4 regions of the Bradyrhizobium sp. USDA 4473 genome follow, and region 1 is predicted to be linked to each of the others. Evidence: predicted binding sites of a transcription regulator. Region 1 holds the regulator's gene; each other region holds the start of a gene.
What was found. The regulator PhoB, encoded in region 1, activates phosphate uptake and scavenging genes when phosphate is short. The targets are predictions, from matches to a motif close to TGTCATNNANCTGTCAT.
Positions count from the first base shown of each region.

Region 2: the regulator PhoB is predicted to act here: its motif matches at 2,203-2,219, upstream of ppk2 (polyphosphate kinase 2).
Region 3: the regulator PhoB is predicted to act here: its motif matches at 2,905-2,921, upstream of ACVW17_RS21480 (UDP-2,3-diacylglucosamine diphosphatase).
Region 4: the regulator PhoB is predicted to act here: its motif matches at 2,752-2,768, upstream of ACVW17_RS30640 (acetoacetate decarboxylase).

Region 1 is NZ_JBSSGE010000001.1:848,768-853,501, forward strand. Features, by position in the region: gene ACVW17_RS03980 (acetylornithine transaminase) at 1-1,200, opposite strand, end outside; gene ACVW17_RS03985 (hypothetical protein) at 1,199-1,438, shown strand; gene ACVW17_RS03990 (GcrA family cell cycle regulator) at 1,699-2,211, shown strand; gene phoB (phosphate regulon transcriptional regulator PhoB) at 2,483-3,193, opposite strand; gene phoU (phosphate signaling complex protein PhoU) at 3,322-4,038, opposite strand; gene pstB (phosphate ABC transporter ATP-binding protein PstB) at 4,059-4,734, opposite strand, start outside.
Region 2 is NZ_JBSSGE010000001.1:7,338,061-7,342,794, forward strand. Features, by position in the region: gene ACVW17_RS34455 (cytochrome P450) at 1-540, opposite strand, end outside; gene ACVW17_RS34460 (fumarylacetoacetate hydrolase family protein) at 965-2,137, opposite strand; gene ppk2 (polyphosphate kinase 2) at 2,285-3,232, shown strand; gene ACVW17_RS34470 (transporter substrate-binding domain-containing protein) at 3,458-4,336, shown strand; gene ACVW17_RS34475 (amino acid ABC transporter permease) at 4,540-4,734, opposite strand, start outside.
Region 3 is NZ_JBSSGE010000001.1:4,628,672-4,633,405, forward strand. Features, by position in the region: gene ACVW17_RS21460 (CHRD domain-containing protein) at 1-164, opposite strand, end outside; gene ACVW17_RS21465 (c-type cytochrome) at 332-1,261, shown strand; partial or broken gene ACVW17_RS21470 (Lrp/AsnC ligand binding domain-containing protein) at 1,326-1,572, opposite strand; gene thiD (bifunctional hydroxymethylpyrimidine kinase/phosphomethylpyrimidine kinase) at 1,776-2,573, shown strand; gene ACVW17_RS21480 (UDP-2,3-diacylglucosamine diphosphatase) at 2,945-3,757, shown strand; gene ACVW17_RS21485 (glycosyltransferase family 4 protein) at 3,754-4,734, shown strand, end outside.
Region 4 is NZ_JBSSGE010000001.1:6,451,281-6,456,014, forward strand. Features, by position in the region: gene ACVW17_RS30630 (acetyl-CoA C-acyltransferase) at 1-147, shown strand, start outside; gene ACVW17_RS30635 (MFS transporter) at 388-1,692, shown strand; gene ACVW17_RS30640 (acetoacetate decarboxylase) at 1,740-2,525, opposite strand; gene ACVW17_RS30645 (patatin-like phospholipase family protein) at 2,810-3,973, shown strand; gene ACVW17_RS30650 (acyl-CoA carboxylase subunit beta) at 4,093-4,734, opposite strand, start outside.

The DNA.
Region 1 (4,734 bases):
TCCGGCCTTCCTCGGCTGCGCTGCCGACAATGTCGCGCAGGCACGCTCGAGCGAGACGATCGACTGGTCGATCTCGGCTTCCGTCACGATCAGGGGCGCCAGGAACCGGACCACGTTGTCGCCGGCACCGACCGTGAGCAGCTTCTCGCTGCGCAGCGCGGCGATCAGGTCGCCCGACGGCACCACGGCCTTGACGCCGATCAAGAGGCCCTCGCCGCGCACTTCCGACAGCACGCCGGGATAGCGGTCGACCACGGAGGCGAGCTTCTGCTTGAGCAGCAGCGACATCTTCTGCACATGCTCGAAGAAGCCGGGCTTCAGCATGACGTCGAGCACGGCATTGGCGGCGGCGACCGCCAGCGGATTGCCGCCAAAGGTCGAGCCGTGCGAGCCCGGCGCCATGCCTTCGGCCGCTTTCGCGGTCGCCAGCACCGCGCCGATCGGGAAGCCGCCGCCGAGCGCCTTCGCGAGCGACATCACGTCCGGCGTGACGCCGGTGCGCTTGTAGGCAAACAAATCGCCGGTACGGCCCATGCCGGTCTGCACCTCGTCGAACGCCAGCAGCAGGCCATGTTCGTCGCACAGCGCACGCAGCGCCTTGAAGAACGCCTGCGGCGCCGAGCGCACCCCGCCCTCGCCCTGCACCGGTTCGATCAGGATGCCGGCGGTGTGCGGGCCGATCGCCTTCTTCACCGCCTCGATGTCGCCATGCGGCACCTGGTCGAAGCCGTCCATCGGCGGGCCAAAGCCTTCGAGATATTTCGCCGCGCCGGTCGCGGCCAGCGTGCCCAGCGTGCGGCCATGGAAGGCGCCTTCGAAGGTGATGATGCGGTAGCGCTCGCCATGGCCCTTGGAGAAGTGATAGTGGCGGACCAGCTTGATCACGCCCTCCATCGCCTCCGCGCCGGAATTGCAGAAGAACACGAAGTCGGCGAAGCTCTGCTCGCACAGCCGCGCGGCGAGCACCTCGCCGTCCGGGCTCTTGAACAGGTTCGACATGTGCCAGAGCCTGGTCGCCTGTTCCTGCAGCGCCTTCACCAGATGCGGATGCGCATGCCCGAGCGCGTTGACGGCGACGCCCGAGGTGAAATCGAGATAGCGGTCGCCGTTGGTTGCGATCAGCCAGGCGCCCTCACCGCGCTCGAAGCCGAGATCGACCCTGGCGAAGACGGGAAGCAGATGCGACGAGGCGTTGGTCATGGCGTTCACTGCCGGTTTGAAGCCGACAATTGCCGCGCGCCTTGACGCCAGCGCAGCAACGGCCAGCTTCGGAAAACAAAACGGCCGCCTTTGCGGGCGGCACGTGGGCAACATTCTATGCTGCGGCGGGTCCGTGTCAATCGCCAGGAGCCGGTCCTTTGCCGGGCTTCCTGCGCTGCCGAACGAGCGCAATCCGGAGCATTCCGGTGCGGTGGAAAAGCCTCACAGCAATGCTTAACTTTGTCGGAACATGTGGACGCACGGCCGCGGACTCTTGCGCCAGAGTCACGCCATATTGTAGCGTTTGGCCTGTCGGGTACGACATCTCGTGCGGCAGTACTGGACCCTCTAAGTAGCCTTTGTGTCTCGCGTAAACGTTCGGGCGCAACACCGCGCCCGGCGAGGGCTAAGGGATTCTGGCCGCAGGGATATTTGTCCAGATTTGGCTCGCAGCGCCGCTCCAATGACTGGCCGGCGCCATGCGAAAGGAAGAATGCGATGACGGTATTGACCTGGTCCGACGATCGCGTCGAGCAGCTGAAGAAGCTCTGGGAGTCTGGCCTTTCGGCCAGCCAGATCGCAGCGGAACTTGGCAATGTGACGCGAAACGCCGTGATCGGCAAAGTGCACCGGCTCGGCCTCTCCGGCCGCGCCAAGGCACCCTCCACGGCGGCGCCGCGGCAGCGCAAGGCGCGCCCCGCCCAGCACATGATGCGAGTGGCGCGCCCGGTCTCGCGCGGCAACACCGCGCTCGCGCACGCCTTCGAGGTCGAGATGGAGCCCGATCCGATCTCGTTCGACAACGTGGTGCCGATGAGCCAGCGGCTGTCGCTGCTCGAACTCAACGAGGCCACCTGTCACTGGCCGGTCGGCGATCCCTCGAGCCCGGAATTCTTCTTCTGCGGCGGCAAGGCGCTCGCCGGCCTGCCCTATTGCGCGCATCATTCCCGCGTCGCCTACCAGCCCGCCGCCGATCGCCGCCGGCCGTCGGCGAAGCCGCAGATCAAGTAGCCCTCGGGAAAACTACGGAAGACCTGAAAAACAAATCCCCGCACAAGCGGGGATTTTTTGTGAGCGAATGAACATCAAGGGCACATAGCCCAGGTCAAGCGCACTGCGCGACGTAAGGTGAGCACACGCGCCCCTCCCCACCCTCCCCCGCAAGGAGGGAGGGAGCCGGACAGTGTGCTCACCTCACGCGATAACGAGCCGCCGCTCGTGGCGCGATGGATTGCTTCGCTCCGCTCGCAATGACGATGACGGCTCTCGCCGGAAAGGCGACTTACGGCTGCGGCTCGGCTTTCGCGAAGCGGTCGTCGAGCGCGTAGCCGGCGCCGCGCACGGTGCGGATCGGATCCTGCTCGCGGCCCGGATTGAGCAGCTTGCGCAGGCGGCCGATATGGACGTCGACGGTGCGCTCATCGATGTAGATGTCGCGGCCCCAGACGCTGTCGAGCAGCTGCTCGCGGCTGAACACGCGGCCGGGATGCTCAAGGAAGAATTCGAGCAGCCGATACTCGGTCGGCCCGAGATCGATCGGACGGCCCGAGCGCGCGACGCGGCGCTTCTCGCGGTCGAGCTCGATGTCGCCATAGGTCAGGACGGTGGCGAGCCGCTCCGGGCTCGCGCGGCGCAGCAGGCCCTTCACCCGCGCCAGGAGCTCCGGCACCGAGAACGGCTTGACGATGTAATCGTCGGCGCCGGTGGCCAGACCGCGCACCCGCTCGCTCTCCTCGCCGCGCGCGGTCAGCATGATGATCGGAAGCTGCTTGGTCTCGGGCCGCGCCCGCAGGCGGCGGCACAGCTCGATGCCGGACAGGCCCGGCAGCATCCAGTCGAGGACCACGAGGTCGGGAACGCGCTCCTTGAGGCGGGTATCGGCATCGTCGCCGCGCCCCACCGTTTCGACATCGTAGCCTTCCGCATCGAGGTTGTAGCGCAACAGCGTCGTTAGCGCTTCCTCGTCTTCGACTACCAGAATGCGTGCGCTCATCGGTCTAAGTTCTTTCTCTGTGGTGATCTGTTGCCCAGACGCAAACCGAAACACTTAGCTTCTTGAGCATAATCCCCGCGGAAACGACTTGTCGAAGACAATCCGGTTCCGCGCGTGCGGATGATGTCCTAGTTACCCGGCACAGTGGTGGCAAAATTGGTCATGTCGCCCTTCGGGCGCTTGTCGGTGATCTGCTGGCCTTCGATCATGTAGAACACAGTCTCGGCGATGTTGGTGGCGTGATCGCCGATCCGCTCGATGTTCTTGGCGCAGAACATCAGATGGATGCAGAACGAGATGTTGCGCGGATCTTCCATCATGTAGGTGAGCAGCTCGCGGAACAGCGAGGTGCAGATCGCATCGACCTCCTCGTCGCCCTTCCAGACGTTCATCGCCGCCGGCAGATCGTGCGCGGCATAGGCGTCGAGCACCGACTTGACCTGCGACAGCACGAGGTCGGTCATGTGCTCCAGGCCGCGGATCAGCTTCAGCGGCTGGAAATCGCTCTCCAGCGCCGCGACGCGCTTGCCCATGTTCTTGGCGAGGTCGCCGATCCGCTCGAGGTCGGTGGCGACGCGCATCGCGCTGACGATCTCGCGCAGATCGATCGCCATCGGCTGGCGCCGCGCGATCGTCAGCACCGCGCGCTCTTCGATGACGCGCTGCAGATTGTCGATCTCGATATCGGCGGCGACCACGCGCTTGCCGAGCGCGACGTCGCGCCGGATCAGCGCGTCGACCGACTCGGTGATCATCCGCTCGACGAGGCCGCCCATCTCGGCGACCAGGCGGGTCAACTCCTGCAGGTCGCTGTCGAATGCCTTGGCGGTGTGTTCAGAAGCCATCATCTGTCTCCTCAGCCCGGTCAGCCGAACCGGCCGGTGATGTAGTCCTGGGTGCGTCGATCGCTCGGCGAGGTGAAGATCTTGTTGGTGTCGTCGAACTCGATCAGCTCGCCGAGATACATGAAGGCGGTCTTGTCGGAGACGCGCGCCGCCTGCTGCATGTTGTGGGTGACGATCGCGATCGTGTAATCCTCGGAGAGCTCCTGGATCAGCTCCTCGACCTTGGCGGTGGAGATCGGATCGAGCGCCGAGCACGGTTCGTCGAACAGGATCACCTCGGGACGCACCGCCACGGTGCGCGCGATGCACAGCCGCTGCTGCTGGCCGCCGGACAGCGACAGGCCGGAGGCGTTCAGCTTGTCCTTGACCTCGTTCCACAGCGCGCCGCCGCGCAGCGCCTTCTCGACCCGGTCGTCCATCTCGGACTTCGAGATCTTCTCGTAGAGGCGGATGCCGAAGGCGATGTTCTCGTAGATCGTCATCGGGAACGGCGTCGGCTTCTGGAACACCATGCCGACCCGCGCGCGGAGCAGATTGAGGTCGAGCTTGGGATCGAGGATGTTGGTCTGGTCCAGCATCAGCTGGCCGACCGCGCGCTGGCCCGGATAAAGGTCGTACATCCGGTTGAAGATGCGCAGCAGGGTCGACTTGCCGCAGCCCGACGGTCCGATGAACGCCGTGACGCGGTTGGTGCCG
Region 2 (4,734 bases), 6.5 Mb from region 1:
GCGGCGATGACCCGGGCGCGGCACGAATCTCGGCACACCGAGCAGATCGAGCGCCCCGATGCGACCGATCACGCTGAAATAGACATTCATCGCCATCCGGAATTCGTCGAGATCATCGCCGATGCCGTCCGAGAAGATCGTCAGCGCGAGCACGTTCAGCGTGACCAGCGTCATCTCGGCGGCAACATCCACCGTGGCATCGGGTCCCATCGTGGACCATTTCGCCGACAGTTCGTTGGCGGCAACCAGCATCCGCATCGAGAAGGAGGTGACGTTGCGGCGCGCGAAGATCGGGGCGAGTGTTCGCCGCTGCACCTCCCAACGCTCTCCGTCGACGCTCAGCAGGCCGTCGGACAATCCGGACGAGAGAATGCGGCGCTGGATTGTGTCTTTCGGGTAATTCCCCGCACGGTCCATCAGCACGTGCTTGATGGCGTGCGGATCGTGAACGACAAATGCGTCGGTGAACGGCAGACGCAGCTTGACGATCGGCTCCCGGAAGAAGTCCTCGCTCCAGCACTCAAGTGGATTTCGCCGCAACCTGGTCAGCAGCTCAATGAATCCAAGCCGGCTTCGCGGCGGATGCGGGACAGGCGGGCAATAATCGCCTTCGTGGCACTGCAACATGGGCCACCGTGAAAATGTTCAATGTACCGGCGAATAATAACGCGAAATACGATCGGTTCCTCAAGCTGCGTTTCGTGTTGCAGCACGAGACGGCGGGCGCGGCCGCGACGACGATACCTGCGTTGCCCGATTTTCATGCCGCTCGGCAGCGTGACGGCAAATTACGTGTGAGCTATGACCAAGTGAGGCGAGCACCGGAGGAAGGGTTCCCTCCCCCTTGCTGGCCCCGCAAGGGGGCAGGGAGCCTGACGCGCGTGCTCACCTCACGATGGTCCCTCTTCCCCGCAGCACGAAGTCGGTGGGTTACGCCTTCGGCTAACCCACCCTACGCTTGTCCTCACAGCACCTTGCGCTGCGCCAAATTCTTCATCAGCGCGCCGACGCCGAAGGTCCAGGGCTCGCATTGGTCGCTGCTGCGCATGCGATTGACGAGCTTGCCGAGCTGCGGGGCTACGATCGTGACGATGTCGTCGCGCTTGTGGGTGAAGCCCTCGCCCTTGGCGTCGCGATCCTTGACCGGCGCGAACATCGTGCCGAGGAACAGCGCAAAGCCGTCGGGATATTGATGCACCGGGCCGATGGTCTGCGCGACCAGGTCGGTCGGGTCGCGGCTGATCTTTGAGATCGAGGAATGGCCCTCGAGCACGAAGCCGTCGGCGCCGGTCACGGTGAGGCCGACATCCATCTGCCTGACGTCGTCGAGCGAGAAGGTCGCGTCGAACAGGCGGAGCAGCGGGCCGATCGCACACGACGCGTTGTTGTCCTTGGCCTTCGACAGCAAGAGCGCCGAGCGGCCCTCGAAGTCGCGCAGGTTGACGTCGTTGCCGAGCGCGGCACCGACGATCTTGCCGGCACCGGAGACGACAAGCACGACCTCCGGCTCCGGGTTGTTCCAGGTCGACTTCGGATGCAGCCCGGCATCCATGCCGGTGCCGACCGAGGACAGCGTCGGCGCCTTGGTGAAGACTTCGGCGTCGGGGCCGATGCCGACCTCGAGATACTGGCTCCAGGCATTCTGGTCGATCAGCACCTGCTTCAGCCGCATCGCCTGCTCGGAGCCGGGCTTGAGCTTGGAGAGATCGTCGCCGACCAGGCGCACCACCTCCTTGCGGATCGCCTCGGCCGAGGACGGGTTGCCGCGCGCCCGCTCCTCGATCACGCGTTCCAGCATCGAGATCGCGAAGGTGACGCCGGCGGCCTTCAGCACCTGCAAATCCACCGGTGCCAGCAGATGCGGCTTCGCCTTGTCGCGGCCGTCGGGCGGCGTGTTGGCGAGGATCGCCGCGAGATCGCCGATCCGCTCGCCTTTGGTCGCACGCAACGCACCTGACGGATCGCTCTCCCCGCACAGCGCGCTCACCGTGGGGAAGCGCGCGGTGACGTCGAACACGCCGTCGCCGCGTACCGCGACCACGGCCGGTCCGCCGGCCTGCGGCAGCCAGACCCGTCCGACCAGCGTGCCGGCGGTGCCGTCCTCCGGCAGGACGTCTTTTGGCGTGAGCGAAATCATCGGCGTCTCCTTTTTTGATCTTGTGGTCGCTTGTTAGCACAGTCCGACCGGCGGCGTGAAACAGCGGTCATGCCCTTGTCATAGAGGGGTAACATCGCCCGTCAATGCTCCCGGCGATCCATCTAGCACACTGAAAGACGGACCTTCATGACCGCCCCCCACCTCACCGACGAAGCCTCTCGAGATGAAGCCTTGCGGGACGAAGCCTTGCGCGCCCGCATTCATCAGGAGATGGCCGACAGCCTCGACGAGGAACTCGAGCTCGAGCTCGACGACATGAGGCTCGACGAGCTCGATCACGACGGCGCCGCCGGCAAGCCGTCGATCGACCGCAAGTTCTACTTCCGCGAATTGCTGCGGTTGCAGGGCGAGCTGGTGAAGCTGCAGGACTGGGTGCAGCATGAGAAGAAGAAGGTCGTGGTGCTGTTCGAGGGGCGCGATTCCGCCGGCAAGGGCGGCGTTATCAAGCGCATCACCCAGCGGCTCAACCCGCGGGTCTGCCGGATCGCGGCGCTGCCGGCGCCGAACGAGCGCGAGCGCACGCAATGGTACTTCCAGCGCTACGTCTCGCATCTTCCGGCCGGCGGCGAGATCGTGCTGTTCGACCGCAGCTGGTATAACCGCGCCGGCGTCGAGAAGGTGATGGGGTTCTGCACCGACGAGCAGTATGAGGAGTTCTTCGTTTCGGTGCCGGAATTTGAACGCATGCTGATCCGCTCCGGCACCATCCTGCTGAAATACTGGTTCTCGATCACCGATGAGGAACAGGCGTTCCGCTTCTCGATGCGGATCCAGGATCCGTTGAAGCAGTGGAAGCTGAGCCCGATGGACGTCGAGGCGCGGACCCGCTGGGAGCTCTACACCAAGGCCAAGGAGACCATGCTGGAGCGCACCCATCTGCCTGATACGCCATGGTGGATCGTCGATGCCGTCGACAAGAAGCGCGCCCGGCTCAACTGCATCTCGCATCTGCTGAGCCAGATCCCCTACCAGTCGGTCACCCACCAACCGGTGGTGCTGCCGCCGCGGGTGCGCAACCCCGACTATCACCGCGGCCCGATCCCGCAGGAGATGTACGTGCCGGGACGGTATTGAGGCGAGCCGCAGGCACGCTCTCATCTCCCCGTTCTTACGGGGAGAGGGTCAGGGTGAGGGTCGCCTCCTGCGGAAGCGACATATGCGATAGCCCTGCCACACGCGGGATGAGGCGAAGGGATAGGCATCTCCTCGTCGACAAGCCTACCAATGGTGCAGGCGCGCGCCCTTGCTGGCGCCGGAACCCGACGCTAGGCTTCGGCGATCTGGTGCAGGGAGGCCCTCTTGACTCAATCCGACGACATCAAAATTTCCGAAGATCGCCGCGACGCGCTGCGCTATGCACTCGGGATCGGCGGCGGCGCGGCGCTCGCGGCCGCGATGGCGGCGCCGGCCTCGGCGCAGACCCCGGCCGACAACACGCTGGATCGCATCCGCGCCAACAAGGTGCTGCGGATCGCCGTGCTGCCCGGCGAGCTGCCCTATTTCAACAAGGACCTCGCCACCGGCACCTGGTCCGGCTTCTCGATCGAGATGGCCAACGATCTGGCAAAACTGCTCGACGTCAAGCTGGAATATGTCGAGTCGACCTACGGCAATTCGATCCTCGATCTGCAGGCCAACAAGATCGATCTCGGCTTCGCGCTCAACCCGACGCCGCAGCGTGCGCTGGTGGTCGATTTCACCAATCTGGTGTTCCCGCATCCGTTCGGCGCGATGCTGAAGAAGGGACTGGAGGCAAAAACCTGGGCCGACATCAACAAGCCCGAGGTCAAGATCGCGGTCGACGTCGGCTCCGCCAACGAGGCAGTGGCGCGGCGCTTCGCGCCGAACGCCACCATCAAGTCGCTGAAGTCGCGCGACGAGGTGATGCTGGAAATGTCGTCGGGCCGCGTCGATTGCGTGGTCAACGCGCTGGTGCTCGGGCTGACCGCGATCGCCAAGAACCCGAATCTCGGCACCTACAAGATCCTGACCTCGCCCTCGGTGACGATCGCGAGCGGCACCGCGGTGCGGCGCGAACAGGACAAGCGCTGGCGCGATTTCCTATCGGTCTGGATCGACTATAACCGCGGCATCGGCCAGATGCGCGAATGGTTCGTCAAGGGCCTCGGGCTTGCCGGCGTCAAGGCCGAGGATGTGCCGGTGGAGTTGAATATCTGAGGTCGAGGATGTCTCCTCTTCACCTCTCCCCGCGCTTTGCGGGGAGAGGTCGGATCGCATCGCAGATGCGATCCGGTGAGAGGCGAGGCACATTGCTCAACAAGCCACGAACTGCTTGCCGGATAGAGCCCCTCACCCCGACCCTCTAAGAGCAAGCTTCGCTGGTCTCGACCGCGCAAGAGCGGGGCGAGGGAGAAGAAGCCTCACACCTTGTCGTAGGTCAGCCCGCGCTCCAGCCGCCGCGCCGCCAGCGTCGACGGGAACAGGATCGCAAAATAGATCAGCGCCACGATGGTGTAGACCTCGAGCGGCCGATAGGTGTCGGCATTGATCAGGGTTGCGTTGTAGACGAGGTCGGGCACCGCGATGATCGAGACCAGCGAGGTGTTCTTGAGCTG
Region 3 (4,734 bases), 3.8 Mb from region 1:
GCCGCGTCGTAGTCGATATCGGCAGTGCCGGTGCCGGCGCTGGTGTTGGCAGGCACTTCGGACTTGCCGTCCAGTTTGGCGTGCAGCTTCTCGGCGAAGGCCGGACCGGCGAGGGCGACGGCAGCACCGAGTGTCAGCGTGGCAAGCAAGGTCTTGTTTGGCATGGTTCTCTCCCCTTTGACGTCACAGGACGGTTGCAGTTTCTTCAACAGCGGGTTTGCCGAATTATTCCCAAAATGATCGTGAGCTGCGGCAAATTTGATGAGAGCTTGTACGACGGGTTGTCATCATAGTGGTTGATATGCTGACGCGACCAATGACGGATCGGTGAATGTTGCGACGAATTCTTCTCCTTGCCGGCCTCGCCAGCATCATCGGCCTCAGTGTGTACTGGTGGCTGACCATCCCCGCGACCGTTGCTGCGAGCGCGCTGCCCGCCTACCAGCCCAACCTGGCCAACGGCCTCACAACGTTCAACGCGGGAGGATGTTCCTCCTGCCACGCCGTGCCGAAGCAGGACGACCGCACCAGATTGGGCGGCGGGCTCGCGATCCCGTCGCCGTTCGGCACCTTCTACGCGCCGAACATCTCGCCGGATCCGAACGACGGCATCGGCCGCTGGAGCGAGGCCGATTTCGTCACCGCGGTCATGAAGGGGACCTCGCCGTCAGGGACGCACTATTTCCCTGCGTTTCCTTACACGTCGTATCAGCACGCCAGGGTCAATGACGTGCGCGACCTGTTCGCCTATCTGAAGACCCTGCCGCCGGTTGCCGGCAAGGTGCGCGACCATGATTTGCCATTCCCCTTCAACATCAGGCGGAATGTCGGGGTCTGGAAATTCCTGTTCATGGACGACAAGCCGTTTATCGCGGACGCAAGCCGCTCGGCGCAGTGGTATCGTGGGGCCTATCTGGTCAACAGCTTCGGCCATTGCGCCGAATGTCATAGCCCGCGGAATTTTCTCGGCGGCATCATCACCGCGCAGCGCTTCGCCGGCGGCCCGAATCCGGAAGGCGAAGGCTGGGTGCCCAACATCACGCCGAGAGGGATCGCGGACTGGAGCGCGAAGGATGTCGCCTATTTCCTCGAGAGCGGGCAGACGCCGGACGGCGACAGCGCCGGCGGATCGATGGTGCGCGTGATCCGCAACACGTCGCAGCTCTCATCAAGTGATCGCGACGCGATCGCCGAGTACATCAAGTCGCTGCCGCCGGTCGAGGGGCCGCCGAAGCCGACGAAGCCCGAGAAGAAGCCCTAGCGGCGGGTTCCTGTTTCAGCATGATCCGCTCGGAAAGCCGCTTCGCACTTTACCGGATCATGCTCTACTTCGCGCCGAACGCCTTGAAGGTGATGATGGTGAGGGTGTCCTGGATTGCCCGGGATCACCTGAACCTTCTCGTTGATGAAATGGCCGATGTCGGTGTCGTGGTCGACATAGAACTTGACCAGGAGGTCGTAATTGCCCGCGGTGGAATAGATCTCGGACGCAATCTCGGCTTCCGCCAGCGCGTTGGCGACGGTGTAGGACTGGCCGAGCTTGCATTTGATCTGGACGAAGAAAGGAACCATCAAAGTCGTCTCCGGGGATTTGGTCGACTATAGGCCAAAAACCGGCGGCCAAGGCAAGGGGACAAGAAGGGGCAACGCAACGGCAACTCAAGGCCAACGCGCGGCAAAGTCAGGCGAACTTGCTGCCGGTGCGCGGCCGGGCTAGGACAGGCCATGGTCCCAATTGTCACGATCTTATTCGTCTCGACCGCCGGTGTCGCACGATGACGCCGATCGCGCTCACCATTGCGGGCTCGGATTCCTCCGGCGGGGCGGGTATCCAGGCCGACCTCAAGAGCTTCGCGGCGCTCGGGGTCTATGGCGCCTCCGCGATCACGGCGCTGACCGCGCAGAACACCACCGGGGTCAGCGGCATCCATCCGGTGCCGGCGGCATTCGTCACCGCCCAGCTTGATGCGGTGTTCTCCGACCTCGATGTCGGTGCGGTCAAGATCGGCATGGTGGCGCAAGCTGAGACCATCGCTGCGATCGCCGAAGGGCTGACGCGCTGGGCGCCGCGCCACGTCGTGCTCGATCCGGTGATGGTCGCAACCTCAGGCGATCGGCTGCTGGCCGCCGAGGCGGTCGATGCGCTGAAGTCCATGCTGTTTCCACTGGCCTCGCTGATCACGCCGAACCTGCCGGAAGCGGCGGCGCTATTGAACGAGCCGGTCGCCTCGAGCGAAGCCGATGTCGAGCGGCAAGGCAAGCGATTGCTGGCGATGGGATGTCGCGCGGTGCTGGTCAAGGGTGGCCACGGACATGGTGCTGACAGCATCGACTATCTGATCGACGCTGAACGAAGCATCGCGCTGTGGGCGCCACGCATCGCGACAGCAAACACGCATGGCACCGGTTGCTCGCTGTCGTCGGCGATCGCGGCAGGACTCGCGAAGGGTGAGACGATGGAGACTGCCGTGCGTCATGCCAAGGCCTGGATCACGGACGCGATCGCCGCCGCCGATCGTTTTGCCGTCGGCCACGGTCATGGGCCGGTGCATCATTTTCACAATTACTACTGATTGCCTGTAGCCCGGATGAAGCGCAGCGCAATCCGGGAATGAACCCTCCGCGCGCGAAGGCCCCGGATTACGTTCGTTTGCAACGGTGAAGCCCGTCATTGCGAGGAGCGTCAGCGACGAAGCAATCCATATCCCCGCTTGCGAGGCGATGGATTGCTTCGCTTCGCTCGCAATGACGGTGGACGAGAGCTCCCGTGCATTTCCGTAATGCCCGTTCCACACAGCGGCGACCGCCCGTGTCGCCAGATTGTCGCACGCCGCTGTTATCCGCATTGGAGGGGCGTAGTGCTGATTCTCGTTAACTGTTTGTGGGGCCTTGGGTCGCGGGGATCGTCATCGCCTTGTCACAGGAATCTGTTAGGTGCACAGGCATGGGAAGCGACTCCTTGAGTGAAGAAAGCCCCGAGCGGCGCTTTCGCACTTTGTTTATCTCCGATGTCCATCTCGGAGCCCGCGGTTCGCAAGCCGACCGTCTGCTGGACTTCCTCCGCTCTCACGATGCCGACACGATCTACCTCGTTGGTGATATCGTCGACGGCTGGGCGCTGAAGTCGAACTGGTACTGGCCGCAGACGCACAACGATTTCGTGCAGAAGATGCTGCGCAAGGCGCGCAAGGGCGCCAAGGTGATCTACGTCCCGGGCAACCACGACGAGTTCCTGCGCAAATATTACGGCACGCATTTCGGCGGCATCGATGTGGTGGAGAACACCGTCCACACCGGCGCCGACGGCAAGCGCTACCTCGTGATCCACGGCGACATCTTCGATCTTGTGGTGCAGAACGCGCGCTGGCTCGCCCATCTCGGCGACAAGGCCTACGACTTCGCGATCCAGATGAACCGCTTCGTCAACTTCTTCCGCAAGATGTTCGGCGTGCCCTATTGGTCGCTGTCGCAATGGGCCAAGCTGAAGGTCAAGAAGGCGGTGAACTATATCGGCGCGTTCGAGGCGACATTGGCGGGAGAGGCGCGGCGTCACGGCTGCGACGGCGTGATCTGCGGACACATCCACTACGCGACGATTCATGACGAGCACGGCATCCGCTACATGAATTGCGGCGACTGGGTGGAGAGCTGCACCGCGCTCGCCGAGCATGAGGACGGCCATTTCGAGATCATCACCTGGACCGATCCGGTGCGCCGGATCGCGCCCGTTCCGCGAGTGACGGCACGCGCTGCATGACGCATATCCTGGTCGCGACCGATGCGTGGCATCCCCAGGTCAACGGGGTTGTCCGCACGCTGACCATGATGGCGCAGGCGGCGAAATCGCTCGGCGTCGAGGTGAGCTTCCTGACGCCGGACGAGTTCCGCACCTTCGCGATGCCGAGCTATCGCGATCTCCGGCTGGCGCTGCCGTACCGGGCCAAGGTCGCCAGCCTGATCGAGGCGGCCAAACCCGACAGCATCCATATCGCGACCGAGGGTCCGATCGGGCTCTCGGTGCGCCGCTATTGCCGCAAGCACGGCCTGCCGTTCACGACCAGCTTCCACACCCGCTTTCCCGAATACGTGTCGGCACGCACGCCGGTCCCGGAAGGCTGGGTGTGGCGTGCGCTGCGCTGGTTCCACCGGCCGAGCCGGGCGGTGATGGCCGCGACCCCGGCGCTGGCGGCCGAGCTGCGTCAGCGCGGCTTCCGCAACGTGGTGCTGTGGTCGCGCGGCGTGGATACCGGACTGTTCCATCCGCGTGATGTCGATCTCTGCCTGCCGCAGCCGGTCTATCTCAGCGTCGGCCGGGTTGCGGTGGAGAAGAACCTCGAGGCATTCCTCGATCTCGACCTGCCCGGCACCAAGGTCGTGGTCGGCGACGGCCCGGCGCGGGCGGCGCTGGAGCGGAAATATCCGGAAGCCGTGTTCCTCGGCGCTCGCCATGGGGAAGAATTGGCTGAGATCTATGCTTCGGCCGATGTGTTCGTTTTCCCGAGCCGCACCGATACGTTCGGTCTGGTGCTGCTCGAGGCGCTGGCGAGCGGACTGCCGGTTGCCGCTTTTCCGGTCACCGGTCCCCGCGACGTGATCGGCGCGGCGCCGGTCGGCGTGCTCGACGACGATCTGCACCACGCCTGCCTCGAGGCACTCAGCATTCCGCGCCAGGCCTGCGTCGATTTTGCCGCGCTCCACACCTGGCAGGCGTCGGCCCGGGTGTTCATCGATCGC
Region 4 (4,734 bases), 5.6 Mb from region 1:
GGCCATCCCATCGGCGCCACCGGCGCGCGGCTGATCGTGACGCTGCTGCACGCGCTGGAAGCGCAGAATCTGAAGCGCGGCGTCGCCGCGTTGTGCATCGGCGGCGGCGAAGCCACCGCCATCGCGATCGAGCGGGTGACGCACTGAGCGGTAGCGTTCTCGTCATTGCGAGCAAAGCGAAGCAATCCATTGCTCAGCATACGCTGAAGCATGGATTGCTTCGTCGCTTCGCTCCTCGCAATGACGAAACTCGGGACAAGGCGCTCATGACACGGTAGCTCCGCGCCCTGAGTCCGAAAACGAGGGAACTATGTCGTTTTAGACATGGCTAGCCCGTGCCATATTGTGCGTCATGCAAAGCTTTCACCGCAATTGATCCGGAACCCAATGATCTCGAACTGGCTTGCTTCCGCCCTCGTCCGCCGCAACATCCATTACGGCTGGGTGATGGTTGCCGTCACCTTCCTGGCCGCACTGATCTCCGCCGGCACGGTCGGCGCGCCCGGCGTCTTCATCGTTCCCCTGCAGAAGGAATTCGGCTGGTCCACGGCCGAGATCTCCTCGGCGCTGTCGATCCGCTTCATCCTGTTCGGGCTGATGGCGCCGTTCGCCGCGGCGCTGATGAACCGTTACGGCCTGCGCAACGTGACGCTGGCGGCGCAACTGATCGTGGTGTCAGGCCTTGTCGCGTCGCTCGCGATGACGCAGGTCTGGCAGCTGATCGCGCTGTGGGGCGTCGTGATCGGGATCGGCACCGGCATGACTGCGCTGGTGCTCGGTGCGACCATTGCCACCCGCTGGTTCGTGGCACGACGCGGCCTCGTGATCGGCATGCTCACCGCGAGCGTTGCGACGGGCCAGCTCGCCTTCCTGCCGCTGCTCGCTGCGATCACCGAGCGTTATGGCTGGCGCGTCGCACTCGGATTCGTCTGCGTCATGCTCGGCATCGCCGCCTTTGCCGTGCTGATGCTGATGCGCGACCGCCCGAGCGACGTCGGCCTGCGCCCGTTCGGCGATGCGGGCACCGCGCCCGTTCCTGCGCCGCCGCCCGCCAATGCGCCGATCATGGCGGCCGCGCTCGGCACCCTGCGCGATTCATCGAAATCGTCGGTGTTCTGGATCCTGTTCGCGACCTTTTTCGTCTGCGGCGCCTCGACCAACGGCCTGGTCCAGGTCCATCTGATCCCGATGTGCCTCGACTTCGGCATCCCGCAAGTGCAGGCCGCGAGCCTGCTCGCTGCGATGGGCATCTTCGATTTCTTCGGCACCATCATCTCGGGCTGGCTGTCGGATCGCTACGACAATCGCTATCTGTTGTTCTGGTATTACGGGCTGCGCGGCCTGTCGCTGCTGTATCTGCCGTACTCCGACTTCACTTTCTACGGCCTGTCGCTGTTTGCGATGTTCTACGGCCTCGATTGGATCGCGACCGTGCCGCCGACGGTGCGCCTCACCGCGCAGCGCTTCGGCGCCGAGCGCGCCAATCTGGTGTTCGGCTGGATCTTTGCCGGCCATCAGCTCGGCGCCGGCGCGGCCGCGTTCGGCGCCGGCCTGTCGCGCACGATCTATCAGAGCTACCTGCCGGCGTTCTTCATCGCCGGCGCGCTGTGCGTCTTCGCTGCGCTGATCACGCTCGCGATCGCGCGACCGCAACCGAAGCCGGTGGCTGAGCCGAGGCCGGCAGCGGCCTGAGGCCGCCGCCCGCCACGGCCAGGCCGGCGTCCATGCCGGTGCTAGCCCTACTCCGCCGCAAGGCCGGTCGGCGTCGCCGCCTCGGCGGCTTCCTTGTTGTAATCGTGCACGACGCGGCCGAACGGCAGCGTCAGGTCGGCGATGTAATGATGCGCACCGACGACGCGCTTGACCGGGAAGTCCGCGACCGGCGCATTGACATGCGGCACCAGATGCAGCCGGCCCGATCCGATCCACGAGCCCTTGACGTTGATGTCGGTGAGGTTGATCGCCACCAGCTGGCAGATCTCGAGATGACCGTCGACGCCGGGGATCATCTTCAGATTGACTTGCGTCTTCGACAGCGTGGCGCGGGTGGCGTCGCCATTGCCCGCCATGCTCTCGTGCTTGTAGCCCATCGTGCCCATCGCGACGAGCTGGCCGGCGTATTCCAGCGTGCCGGTCAGCGTGTCCTTGACGATCTCGAGCTTGGGGTGGGCGTACTTCTTCGGAAAGCCCCAGATCTCGCGGCCGGCGGCGATCGGCGGATCATCGTCGAGATACATCTGGCACACGAAGTTGACGTCCTCGCCGTGCAGTCGCGCGGGGATCACGAGACCGGACTCGGTGTAGCTGCCGAAGCCGGAGCTGTCGGGCATCTTGATCCACTCGTAGTGCACGATGGCCTGCTCGACCGGGTCCAGCGGCTCAGGCAGTGCGGCGCGGACCAGCTCCGGCTCGGTTTCATAGGTGATGACCAGGAATTCGCGATCGATGAAGCGGTACGGACCGGCGGGATAGCTCGGACCGGCGGCCGGCATCGACGGAAGCTTGAACAGATCTTCCCTGCGCATCGCAATAACCCCTGTTGGCAACGTTTGCGCGGACGCTAGCGGCCGAGATTGACAGCGATGTGAGGGATTTCCGTCAGGTGCATGACCTCGGTTACGCCTGCGTGACCTCGGTTACGGCTGCTGCGTAATCTCGGTGACGCCTGCGTGACCTGCGTTACGCTGCGGGAGGCCAATGCTAACCATGCAGGCAAGCCATGCCGGAGGCGCCACGCGCGGGCGCCGCAATTGTCATCACGGCGTCATCGGCACCCTGAATCCTCGCCGAAAATTTTGGAGTGTCTGAGATGGACGCGCGCACCCCTCATCCTGACGATATCGAGCACGCCACGCCCGGCTGGCGTCCCGAGGGATGCGATCGCGTCGCCCTGGTCCTGCAGGGCGGCGGCGCGCTCGGGGCCTATCAGGCCGGCGTCTACCAGGCGCTGCATGAATCCAACATCGAGCCCGACTGGGTCTGCGGCGTCTCGATCGGCGCGATCAACTCGGCGATCATCGCCGGCAATCCGCCTTCGAGGCGGCTGGAGCGGCTGCACACCTTCTGGGATCGCATCACCAGCCGCAAGATCTGGCACTACACGCCGGACGGCGACATCTTCCGCAAGGCGCGCAACTTCACCAGCTCATGGCTGACGACGACGCTGGGGCAGCCCGGCTTCTTCACCCCGCATCAGACCAATCCGTGGCTCAGCCCGGCCGGCGCGCGCACCGCCACCAGCTATTACGACACCACGCCGCTGCGTGAGTCACTGTTGGAGCTGGTCGATTTCGACCGGATCAATTCCAAGAAGATGCGCTTCGCGGTCGGCGCCGTGAACGTGCTCTCCGGCAACTTCATCTATTTCGACAATGCCCATGACGAGATCATCCCCGAGCACATCATGGCGAGCGGCGCGCTGCCGCCGGCGCTGCCGATGGTGAAGGTCGGCACCGACCATTTCTGGGACGGCGGCATCGTTTCCAACACGCCGCTGCAGCATCTGCTCGACCAGGAAGACAACATGAATTCGCTGGTGTTCCAGGTCGACCTGTTCTCGGCGCGCGGCGCGCTGCCGCGCGACATCCAGGACGTGATGGCCCGGCACAAGGACATCATGTATTCGTCGCGCACCCGCTACAACACCGACGTCTATCGCAAGACCTACAATCTGCGCACCGCCCTGCACAATGCGCTCGGGAAGATCCCCGACGATCATCTGTCGGAAGAGGAGCGCCAGCTCAAGAAGGCGAACAGCCGGCTGCCGGGGATCACGCTGCTGCAGCTGATCTACCAGCAGAAGGCCTATGAGGGCGACGCCAAGGACCACGAATTCTCCGGCACCTCGATGCGCGAGCACTGGGCGAGCGGCCACGAGGACACCAAGCGCTCGCTGAAGCGCCGCGACTGGATCAAGATGCCCGAGAACGGCATGGGCATCGTGATCCACGACGTGCATCGGGAAGCGGAATAGCGGCGCGCCGTCCATCCTCCGTCATTGCGAGAAGCGAAGCGACGAAGCAATCCATCCGTCAACGCGTGTGGACGAATGGATTGCTTCGCTGCGCTCGCAATGACGATTGGGAAATCGGCCTACGGCCGCGTCGACATGTTGCGCGGCGGCCCGGCGGTGCGGATCGGCTCGGCGAGGCGCGCGAACTCGCAGAGCAGCGAGCGCGTCCTGCGCGGGTCGATCACCTCCTCGACCCAGAACTTCTCGGCCGAGCGGAACGGCGAGCGCAGCTTGTTGAGGCGGTCCTCGATCTCGCGCAGCTTGGCGGCGGGATCGGCGGCCGCGTCGATCTCGGCGCGATAGGCCGCCTCGATGCCGCCCTCGAGCGGCAGCGAGCCCCAATAGGCCGACGGCCAGGCGTAGCGCATCGAGAAGCGGTTGGCCGGCTGATGCACCACGCCGGCGACGCCGAAGGCGTTGCGGATGATGATCGTGCACCATGGCACCGTGCTCTGGTTGACGGCCGCCATCGCCCGCACGCCGTGGCGGATGGTCGCCGATTTCTCGGCCTCGAGCCCGATCATGAAGCCCGGGCAATCCATCAGGTAGACCACCGGCAGATGGAAGGTCTCGGCGAAGTCGACCCAGCGCACCACCTTCTGGCAGGCATCCGCGGTCCACGAGCCGCCATAATGGAAGGGATCGCTGGCGAGCACCAGCACCGCCCGGCCCTCGATCCGCGCAAGGCCCGTGATGACCGGCCGGCCGAAATTGGCGGCGAC